One region of the Bacillus sp. MN7755 genome, then DNA from elsewhere that is predicted to be linked to it. Evidence: a T-box and tRNA genes for the amino acid it is inferred to sense, from the RefSeq annotation. Region 1 holds a T-box; the other holds one or more tRNA genes.
What was found. The T-box of region 1 lies ahead of metG (methionine--tRNA ligase). A T-box ahead of a tRNA ligase gene usually reads a tRNA of that ligase, here a tRNA-Met.
Positions count from the first base shown of each region.

Region 1 (5,126 bases):
ATTGAAATAAAGCTTTACTCCGTTTGGAATAAAGCTTCCTTCTTTCCTTTAGGAATTATAGCAGACGGAATGGGAGATAGAAAGAGATATTTTAAGGTGAAAAAAGAGAGACTGTAAATCTCTCTTTTTAATAATTTGGAAATCATAGAAGTATAAATGAAAATTTCGCTTTAAATGTTTGTTTTGAAATGGGAAACGAGAACTTCAAGTTCTTGTACGGTCGTTTTCATTTCAGAAGCTTTTTTAGCAACGACACTCATTTTGTTTACTTGGTTACCAGCTGAAGTTGCTGTTTGTGATGTTTCGGCGGCAACTTCATTTGAAATAGAAGCGATGTTATTAAGTGAAGCGTTCATTTCTTCAGAACTTGCGGCCATCTCTTCAGCAGTTGCAGACATTTCTTGCATTTGTGTAGAGACTTTATTAATGTGGTTAACAATTTCTGAGAATGAAGATCCAGCGGTACGAATGACTGTAATGCCTTCAGAAGCCTCTGACTGACCTTGCGCCATCATTTCATTTGCTATTTTTGTATCTGCTTGAATTTGATGAAGTAAATGGTTAATATCGGTTGCTGCTAGCTGGGATTGTTCAGCAAGTTTTCGAACTTCATCAGCAACAACAGCGAATCCTTTTCCATGTTCACCAGCACGGGCCGCTTCAATGGAAGCATTTAAAGCGAGCAAATTCGTTTGTTCCGCGATATTAGAAATGGATTGAAGTGCAGTATCAATATGATTCGTATGTGTAATGAGTCGCGCTACTACTTGTGATGTAGCGTTAACAGCTTCGTTAATGGTATGCATTTGTGTAATAGATTTCTCAATGACTTTATTACCACTATCTGCTTTTTCTGAAGTTGTAACAGCTAGGCTAGCAACAGAAGAGGCAGATTCTGCAATACGCTGAACACTCGTTGTCATATCATCCATTGCAGTTGAACTTTCCTCGATGCTGGAGACTTGTGAACGAATATTATGTTCAAGGGCATTCATAGTTTCTTGCGTTTTTGCTGTGTTTTCCATAGAAGAAGTTGTTTCGATAAACACATTTTCAGACGCTTCTTTTACACTTGTTGATGTTTGTTGCACTTGTTTTATTATACGTTGTAAGTTAGCAAGCATTTGATTAAAGGAATTGGCGATATCACCAATTTCATCTTTACTCGTTACGTGCAATCTAGCAGTTAAATCGCCATCTTGAGAAGCTAATTCTTTTAATTTCTCATCAATTTGTCGTATCGGTTTAACGAGTTTACCAGAGAACCACCATGCTAATAAGATAGAAGTTATTGTACATGTAATGAGTGAGAAGAAAATAATATATTGAATAAGAGATGAAGAAGACTCTACGTCAGTAATTAATGCGTCACGTTTATCATTTTCTTCATTTGCATATTTCGTAAAACGACCTAAAAGGTCATTTACATAATCGGTTTGAGCTAAAGCGATTTTGGATGCTTCTTCCCATTTTCCTTCGCGAGCGAGAGGGAGGACTTCATTATCTATGACGCTGCGCCATTTTCCTCCCATTAAAATGGCTTCTTTCATTCCTTCTGGAAGTTTTTTATCACTTGTTACTTTTTCTCTAGTATCAGCTAGTTTTTTTCCTTCTCGGTTGAATTTATCTAATCCTTTTTGATCATGTGACAGTAAATATTCTTGTAAACCAGCAACTTGTGCTTGGAACCAATCACCACGTTCTTTTAAAATTGTTGCTCTTTTGGATACATCATTTTTTAACGTTTCAATTTCACTTGCTTGGCTCATGGCGAATGAAAGAATAACAATAAGAGCGATGCTAAATAAAGAAGAAATACTTAAGAGTGTGAAGAGTAGTTTTTTTCGAATACTAACATATTTCATCGTTACCCCTGCCTTTTAAAAACTATTTATTATAATTTATAAATATTAAGAGCAGAATTAATAAAAACATCATTATGAAGTTATTAATCTGTTCAATGAAAATTATAGCAGATAATGGAAGATGGCAGATTGATATGAGTAAATGTTCTTAAAATGTATACATTTGTATATCAAAAAGTTCATAAATAAAAATTAGAAATACTATTGTAATTTGAAATAACATCATGTATACTTCTAATTAGTTGATAACGATTATCAGTATCAACTATGAACATTACTCTTCGTTATGTTGGTCATACCCCTTTTTGACGACGTAAGTCAGAGACGAAATGTTGAAATATCTTGTGTCCTATTCTACAGAATTATGGTAATCTCCAACCTCAACTTATATGCGTGAGCATGCAAAAAGGATCCTATCCGTGAAGGGATCCTTTTTTGCATGCTGTCGCAATTAATGTATATAGACCGGGTATTCGTTCTTCAATTCCTTCCGGTGCAGTAGAAGGAAAGACCCATCTTTGATGCGAACCGTGTTCTTCAACTAGTTTTTCAATTTTAAAATGTTCTTCTGCAAGTGTTGTAATAATTTCTCCTAGCGTCCAACGACGGATGGTTGTTTTAGGTAACGATTCTTTCTGCGCTTCTGTAAGAAGGATGCTATAAGCAACATCATCTTCAATTAATTCTTCATCGAAATAATTCCCATTGGCCTGAAATGAGGGATGGTCTACTCCTAATAATTTAGTGTAAACAGGATGATAGTCACGAAGAATAAGCATTCCATCTCGCTTAAGTAAGGTAGCAATTTTTTGGAAGAGCGGTTTTAAATCTAGAAAGTAATGGAGTACACCAAGTTCCAGCAATACGATATCAAATGATTCGGAGAGTTGGACATTTAATACATCAGAAACGATATACTGGATAGAGACACCGGCTGCTTCAGCAAGTTCATTTGCATATTTTGCATTACTTGCTGAAATATCAACAACCGTTACGTCAGCCCCTAAAAGAGCAAGAGAGACGGCTTTATTTCCTTTTGACCCGAGTAAATTAATAATACGTTTTCCTTTTGGAGATTGTATGTAAGGTAAATAGTGATCTACCTCGCGCATAGGATTTTCTATGAGCTTTTTCGCATAATCAGCTGGCGCCCCGTGGCGATTCGTCCAAGCTTCATAAGCAGCTGCATTCCAGCTTTTTTCATTACGTGTGCTTAGTTGTTTTTGATTCAATCGTATCACTCCTTTTGTGAACGTATAGGTATTCGGCAGGGGGATGGGATTTCCTTTTCTTTCTGGATAAAAGTTTGATTTTTCTGTGATTAAGTCGTACAATACATGTTATACGTAAAAGCGTTGAAAAGGAAAAGTAGGATGAACACATTCTTTCCAGAGAGCTTCGGTAGCTGAGAAGAAGCAAGAATATTCATTTGAACAATGGCCTTTGAGCTTCGTCCTGAACTTATCAAATGATAATAGTAGGCGGCGACGAGAGTTGGTACTCGTTATCAAAACCACAGTATAAGAGCATATAGCTCCGTACTTGTTAAGGCTAATTATGTGAGTAATTGGCGAAATAAGGTGGTACCGCGACTGTTTATACAGCCCCGCCCTTATCTTTTTTAAGATAAGGGCGGGGCTTTTTGTATTTTAAAGGAGGAATATAAGATGAGTATTTTTATTGGAGGCGCTTGGCCGTATGCAAATGGTTCGTTACATCTTGGACATATTGCGAGCTTGTTACCTGGAGATATTTTAGCACGTTATTACCGGGCAAAAGGTGAGAATGTGTTGTATGTTTCGGGAAGTGATTGTAATGGAACACCGATTGCAATTAGGGCAAAACAAGAAGGAGTGACGGCGAAGAAAATTGCTGATAAGTATCATGAAGAATTTGAGCGATGTTTTCAGGATTTAGGTTTTACGTATGATTGCTATACACGTACAGATAGTGAGCACCATCATGAAACGGTTCAAAAAGTTTTTTTACGTTTATTAGAAGAAGGCTACATTTATAAAAAAACAGTGGAACAAGCATATTGCGAAACGTGTACGCAGTTTTTACCTGATCGTTATGTAGAAGGCATTTGTCCACATTGTCATGAAGCAGCGAGAGGAGATCAATGTGATGCATGTTCTGCTATTTTAGATCCACTTGATTTGTTAGACAAGAAATGTAAGTTATGTGGTAGTACGCCATCAGTACAGGAAACAGAACATTTCTATTTCGCATTGCATACATTTCAGCACCAAATTAAAGAGTCTGTAGAAATTGCAAAACAAAAAGGAACATGGCGTGACAATGCAATTCAGCTAACAGAAAGATATGTAAAAGAAGGGTTACAAGATAGGGCAGTGTCACGTGATTTACCAATCGGAGTTCCAATTCCGGTATCGGGATACGAAGATAAAAAAATTTACGTATGGATTGAAGCGGTGACAGGCTATTATTCAGCGAGTAAACATTGGGCTGAAGGAACAGGGAAAGATGATCAAGAGTTTTGGGATAGAGAAGCGAAAACATATTATGTGCACGGAAAGGATAATATTCCGTTTCATTCTATCATTTGGCCAGCGGTATTGCTTGGAATAGGAGAAGGGGCAATTCCTCGTCATATCGTTTCGAATGAATATTTAACAGTTGAAAAAAGAAAATTATCGACAAGTAAAAACTGGGCAGTATGGGTACCTGACATATTAGAACGCTATAATCCAGATTCTATTCGTTACTTTTTAACAGTCAATGCACCAGAAAATCGCGATACTGATTTTTCATGGCGAGAATTTATTTACAGTCATAATAGTGAATTGTTAGGTGCATACGGGAACTTTGTAAACCGGACATTAAAGTTTATTGAAAAATATTATGATGGCATTGTACCAAAGGGAAGTATTGATGTAGAGCTGAAAGATAAAGTAGAAGGATTATATAAAAATGTAGGAGAGGCGATTGAGCAAACTAAATTTAAGGTAGCGCTAGAATCAATATTTGATGCAGTACGTTTTGCAAATAAATATTTTGATGAGAGACAACCGTGGAAACAACGAGAAGATGATCCAGTTTCATGCGAAGAGACGATTTATAACTGTGTGTATCTCATCGCTAATTTTGCAAATCTCCTTGAACCGTTTTTACCATTTTCAAGTGAAAGAGTTAGAAACACATTATCGATTGTTAAAAAGAATTGGGAACCTCAAAATACGTTACCGAATCAAATTAATAGTGTGCAGCCATTATTTGAAAGAATCGATGTAAAACAAA
Region 1 covers NZ_BTRL01000001.1:124,620-129,745, reverse strand. Annotated here, with positions in the region: gene ACYVEC_RS00750 (methyl-accepting chemotaxis protein) at 171-1,865, opposite strand; gene ACYVEC_RS00745 (class I SAM-dependent methyltransferase) at 2,279-3,097, opposite strand; T-box leader at 3,212-3,482, shown strand; gene metG (methionine--tRNA ligase) at 3,533-5,126, shown strand, end outside.

Region 2 (5,126 bases), on a different contig from region 1:
GCTTCATCCATAGTTCGTGATTCTCCACATGTTGTGCTCCCTCAAAAATCCCATCGCTCATCATAATAAGAATATCGCCCGTTTTTAATTGTTCACCCACTACATCAACTTCAACATCCTCAATAATCCCCATTGGTAGATTACTTGCCTCAATTTTCAAAATATTATTTGCGCGTTTAACAAAACTCGGCGTCGATCCAATCTTTAAAAATTTCGCATTCGCATCCCGCAAATCTACCATAGCTAAATCTAACGTCGTAAACATCTCTTCTGTTGTTCTTAAGGAAAGAATAGAATTGATAGACTTAATCGCTATTTCCTCATCAATGCCTGATTGAAGTATTTTTTGTAATAATTTTACCGTTTCTTTACTCTCCATATGAGCTCTTTGCCCATTTCCCATACCATCACTAATTGCAAGCGCATATTTACCAACACTTAAATCCATCATCGCGTAAGAATCACCCGAAACAAACCCACCGCCTTTTGCAGCTGTGGCCAAGCCTGTATCAAGAGAATACGTTTTTGCTGAACCAAATGATATTAAGCTATGGCCGTTCGGATAAGAAGATTTTTCTTCATGTTTAACAACAATGTTTTCCTTTAGAATATCAGAAAGCATCGGCGCAACTAACTTTTCACATTCCCCATGTTCATTAGATGCAACTGGAATCAACATTTCAATATCAATACTCCCTCTATCTAAACAATAAATATCAACATGCTCTATTTCTACACCAAAATCACGAAACGCTTGCAGAATCTGTTCTTCCTGTACTTGATGATTTTCTCGTTCCCTTTGTATCTCCTTAGCGAAATCTTCCATAACTTTTGATACACCTAATAGTTGCTCTGCTACTATTCTACGATTTTCCTTCATTTGTTTTCGTAATTTTTGCCCCTCATAAAAGTGATCTAATTCGCCCGCTACTAAATCCGTCACTTTCTTCCCTCTCACACAATGCTTGTCCCATTCACGAACTAACTTCCGATTATGCTGCAACGTCCCCTCTTCCGTTTCGCTCATTATTTGTTTCATATAATCATACGTTTTGTCGAAGTTAACTACCCAGCATTGGTCCTTTTTAAAGCATGTTTGACATGTTTTTGCAGTAATTGTACTTAAGAACAAATCTGCCTCTGTCTCTTTATCTTCCTCCTCGACATATCCATATACAGAAAAGCTATTAGATAAAGCAGCAAATACATTGGCAAATTGATTAATCTTATTCGCTGTAACATCACGCATCCTTCTTAAATACTGTTGTTGATCTTGCGAATGTTCCTGTGTGCCTGGCATAAATTTAGCAATACGATCCATAACAAGTTTCGGTGTTAATAAGAAGAAAGCAATCGCCACACCAGATTCAATTAAGGTTGTCACAATGTTTGTTTGCTTGTCTACATATAACGTAATCAAGCTCGTCCCAATTAATAAACCTAAACTAACACCTAAGCGCTTCCCTTCTTTTAATAAACCACCAAGCAACCCAGAAAAGGCTAACAGACTAAGTTGAGATAAGCTGGAGACATTGGCTAAACTTAATATTAATCCAGTTACAACCCCCACTGTAGATCCTGTAGCGGCCCCCGCGATAAATGCAAACACGAGCACTAAATACCTAGTAAAAATATGTTGAATAGAAGCATCATATACAAACCAATCTGTTGTACCCGTTAAAACAGATGCTAGTAATATAATTAAACAAACGATTTCTTCTGTCTCTAACGCTTGCTGTTTACCTTTTCTTTCTACTAAAAGCGGAACGCTTTGTAAAAATATCATAGTTAATACGAAGCTAAGCCCTGCCTCAATCGTACTAACTAGCAAATCGTACATGGTGACGGTTTGTTGTGCAAAATATACGACAACTAAATGTGCGGTTAATGCGGAGATAAATACTTGGAATGGAACAAGACCAACAGTTTTACGTGTAAATCGACTAAAGAAGATATTATAAATGAAGAAAGTAAAAATAGATGCAAAGGTAAAGAATAAATTATCTATCGAAACTGAAAGTGCGCCTCCCATTAGAGCCAAGAACGCGAGCGGCATTTTATCCCGCTTCATAACATAAACAGCAGCAAAAAACGGTAGTGCAAACGGTAAAATGTTTGTTAATATATATGCTCGTCCCAAAAGAAAACCAATAACAACAATAATAAATCCCCATCTAAAGAAAACTTGCTCAAACTTCATTCGCAACTTACTCGTCCACTTTACTGCTCCAAGCTGACTCTCATTCATTGCCAATGCACTTGTATTCATAGTATTCCTTCCTGCTTTAGGCATATTTTTAACACCACCTGCATAGTTTAATTACTGTCATTATAAAAGATGATTATTGGGATTTTTGTCAAAACAACAGTTTTCACTTTTATAATCGTTCGACTTTTTATTCGAAATAACTCTACATATATACACGGTATGTAATTTATCCTTAAATTTTTAATTGAACATTCAGAAAATATAGGGTGATTTTGTAGAAGCATCGTATGTCTTAATTTATTTAACAAAAAAAGATCATGCAAATTTGCATGATCTTTTTAGATGACCCGTACGGGATTCGAACCCGTGTTACCGCCGTGAAAGGGCGGTGTCTTAACCACTTGACCAACGGGCCGTTAAATGAAATATAGCGGCGGAGGGGATCGAACCCCCGACCTCACGGGTATGAACCGTACGCTCTAGCCAGCTGAGCTACACCGCCATGTCGTCTTATTTAACGGACAATTAGTATCTTACCTCAGATATAATTTAAAGTCAACATATCTTGAAAACTTTTTTAAAAATATATTTTCACATATAAAAAAGCACCCCGAGCAATTGCCCTGGGCACCTCTCTATATGCTAAGAATTAAACGTTCTGATTATCCGCGACGTGCGCCACGGCCACCACGTTTAGATTCTGTGTTACGTTTTAAAGAAGTTAAGCGATCTTCGCTATCCTTTAAGAAACGTGCCATTTTTTGCTCGAATGTTTCTTTTGGAGCTCGGTCGTTACCACCGCCACGGTTATCTCTGTTGAAAGAACGATTATTACGTTGTGGACGTCCAGAACGTTGTTGATCGCCACCGCGTTGGTATTCACCACGTGGACGATCTCCTTCTGTTTTTTCACGCTCTTTCGCTTTTTTAATAGATAGACCGATCTTACCATCTTTTTCAACGTTAATAACTTTTACTTCTACTTGGTCGCCCACTTTTAAGTGATCGTTAATATCTTTCACATAATTATCAGCAACTTCACTAATATGAACTAGACCCGTTAAGCCTTCTGGCAGCTCCACAAAAGCCCCAAAATTTGTAATACCTGTTACTTTACCCTGTAACTTGCTGCCTACCTCGATTGACATAAAAAAAATGCTCCTCCTTAGTGGTTAAAAAGTCAAATTTTACTTTATTATATATAATCCTAAAATATAGTGTCAATAAGACATACTCTACTTAGAAACAGGAAAAATTATCTCCCCTTTTCCAGAGAAGAAATAATCCCTTCTAGCAATCTTTAATACGTACTCTTCATCATTTAACTTTTGAACTTCGTCTTTTAGACTCTTTTCTTTATTCGTTAATGAATCCAGTTCTTTTTTCATGTCCTTAACTTTTGCTTCTTTTGCTCTAATGGAACTGTTTTGTTGATAAAACGTTACACTAATACTCGCAATAATTGTAAAAGCAAAGACAAGAAAAACCGCTAAACGGCGATAAAGTCGCTTCCTGTTCTCATCCGTTTGTATTATATGCTCTTTAACAGGATTTGGACTCTGTTTTTCGATTGTTCTTTGTCTCAGTTCCCTCATTTCCGAGGTCCCCCTAACTTCTTTTTTATACGCTCCCATAATTGGAAGATATGTCCCTTCAATTTTGCTACATATTGCAGGAACCCTACATGTTTCATTATAAAAAGTTTAACACGATTAGGGAGAAGTTTCCATATGAGCGAAGCAATAAATCGAACAGGCCAGAAAAAAACTTTCCATATGAAAAGTAATATCCAAATCACCATTTTCCATAACACATGTCCAATTGAAAGCAGTATACGAAATAAGAATAATATAAATGCAATAAATAGCTGCGCTATAATAATAACAGGTTTTATCATGAGTAGCTGTATAATTTGAACAAAAAAGTGTGTTGTTTGCACAAAAATATAGATGAGAAAATTTAACAGTCTCATATATACTGCTTTCAATAAGCTTTGATATGCCGCAAAACCACATAATAATGCTAAAAATACATATATACGTAGTTCAGCTTCATTTACAAGAAGCAATACATAAAAAACGAATAATGCTTGGACAATCCAAAATAGTATATCATGTATAAATACAAGCCAACGTTTACGTTCTTGACGCTTTAAAAATCGTTGGTAGGTATCTAAAGACGCTCCAATCCAAGCACCCATTCCAATCATTGAGAGCATCGTATACAACTGAATTGTTAGACTCATTTAAACAACTTACTAAAGAAGCCTTTAGTTTTATCCCCTTGATTCTCATCAATATACAGCATCTCATGAACTTTCCCTTTAATCGATACAATACCTTTTTCTACATCTAAATTTTTCATTTGCAAATTTTGACCACGAATTGTTAAAAAGCCCATTACAGTCTCAAGTAAAAACTCTTCGCTATCAAAACTCTCTACCTGCTTTACACCGGTAATATCAATTACACGCCTGCCACGCATAATAATATCATGCTCTACAGAAACATTTTGTTGATTAGAAGACATAGGTGAGTAACCATTATTCACGTAAATCCCCCCATACATTTATACTAGCTAATAGTAATGTATGAAGAGATAATTGATTTTAGAACAAGCCTTCTTCAGCCTTTACTTTTTCTTCACGAACTAAGCTATACATATTTGCTGCATCTTCTTTTTTTGTCGTTTCTTTCAATTCGTTTATTTTTACAGTTACTATTTTTTGCCCAAAACGAATTGTTAATTCATCAGCTACTTTCACATCTGAACTCGCTTTTGCCACTTGACCATTAATTGATATTCTTCCTTGGTCAGCCACTTCTTTCGCTAATGTTCTTCTTTTAATTAAACGTGATACTTTTAAAAACTTATCTAGACGCATGTTAAATCCCCCTATTAAAGCTCTGTTTGTTTT
Region 2 covers NZ_BTRL01000011.1:27,878-33,003, reverse strand. Annotated here, with positions in the region: gene spoIIE (stage II sporulation protein E) at 1-2,293, opposite strand, end outside; tRNA gene ACYVEC_RS12000 (tRNA-Glu) at 2,553-2,624, opposite strand; tRNA gene ACYVEC_RS11995 (tRNA-Met) at 2,638-2,711, opposite strand; gene ACYVEC_RS11990 (S1 domain-containing RNA-binding protein) at 2,872-3,357, opposite strand; gene divIC (cell division protein DivIC) at 3,445-3,804, opposite strand; gene yabQ (spore cortex biosynthesis protein YabQ) at 3,801-4,454, opposite strand; gene yabP (sporulation protein YabP) at 4,451-4,738, opposite strand; gene ACYVEC_RS11970 (RNA-binding S4 domain-containing protein) at 4,818-5,093, opposite strand; gene yabN (bifunctional methyltransferase/pyrophosphohydrolase YabN) at 5,108-5,126, opposite strand, start outside.
Region 2: it has a tRNA-Met gene. The T-box ahead of metG (methionine--tRNA ligase) is inferred to sense a tRNA for this amino acid. The anticodon was not compared.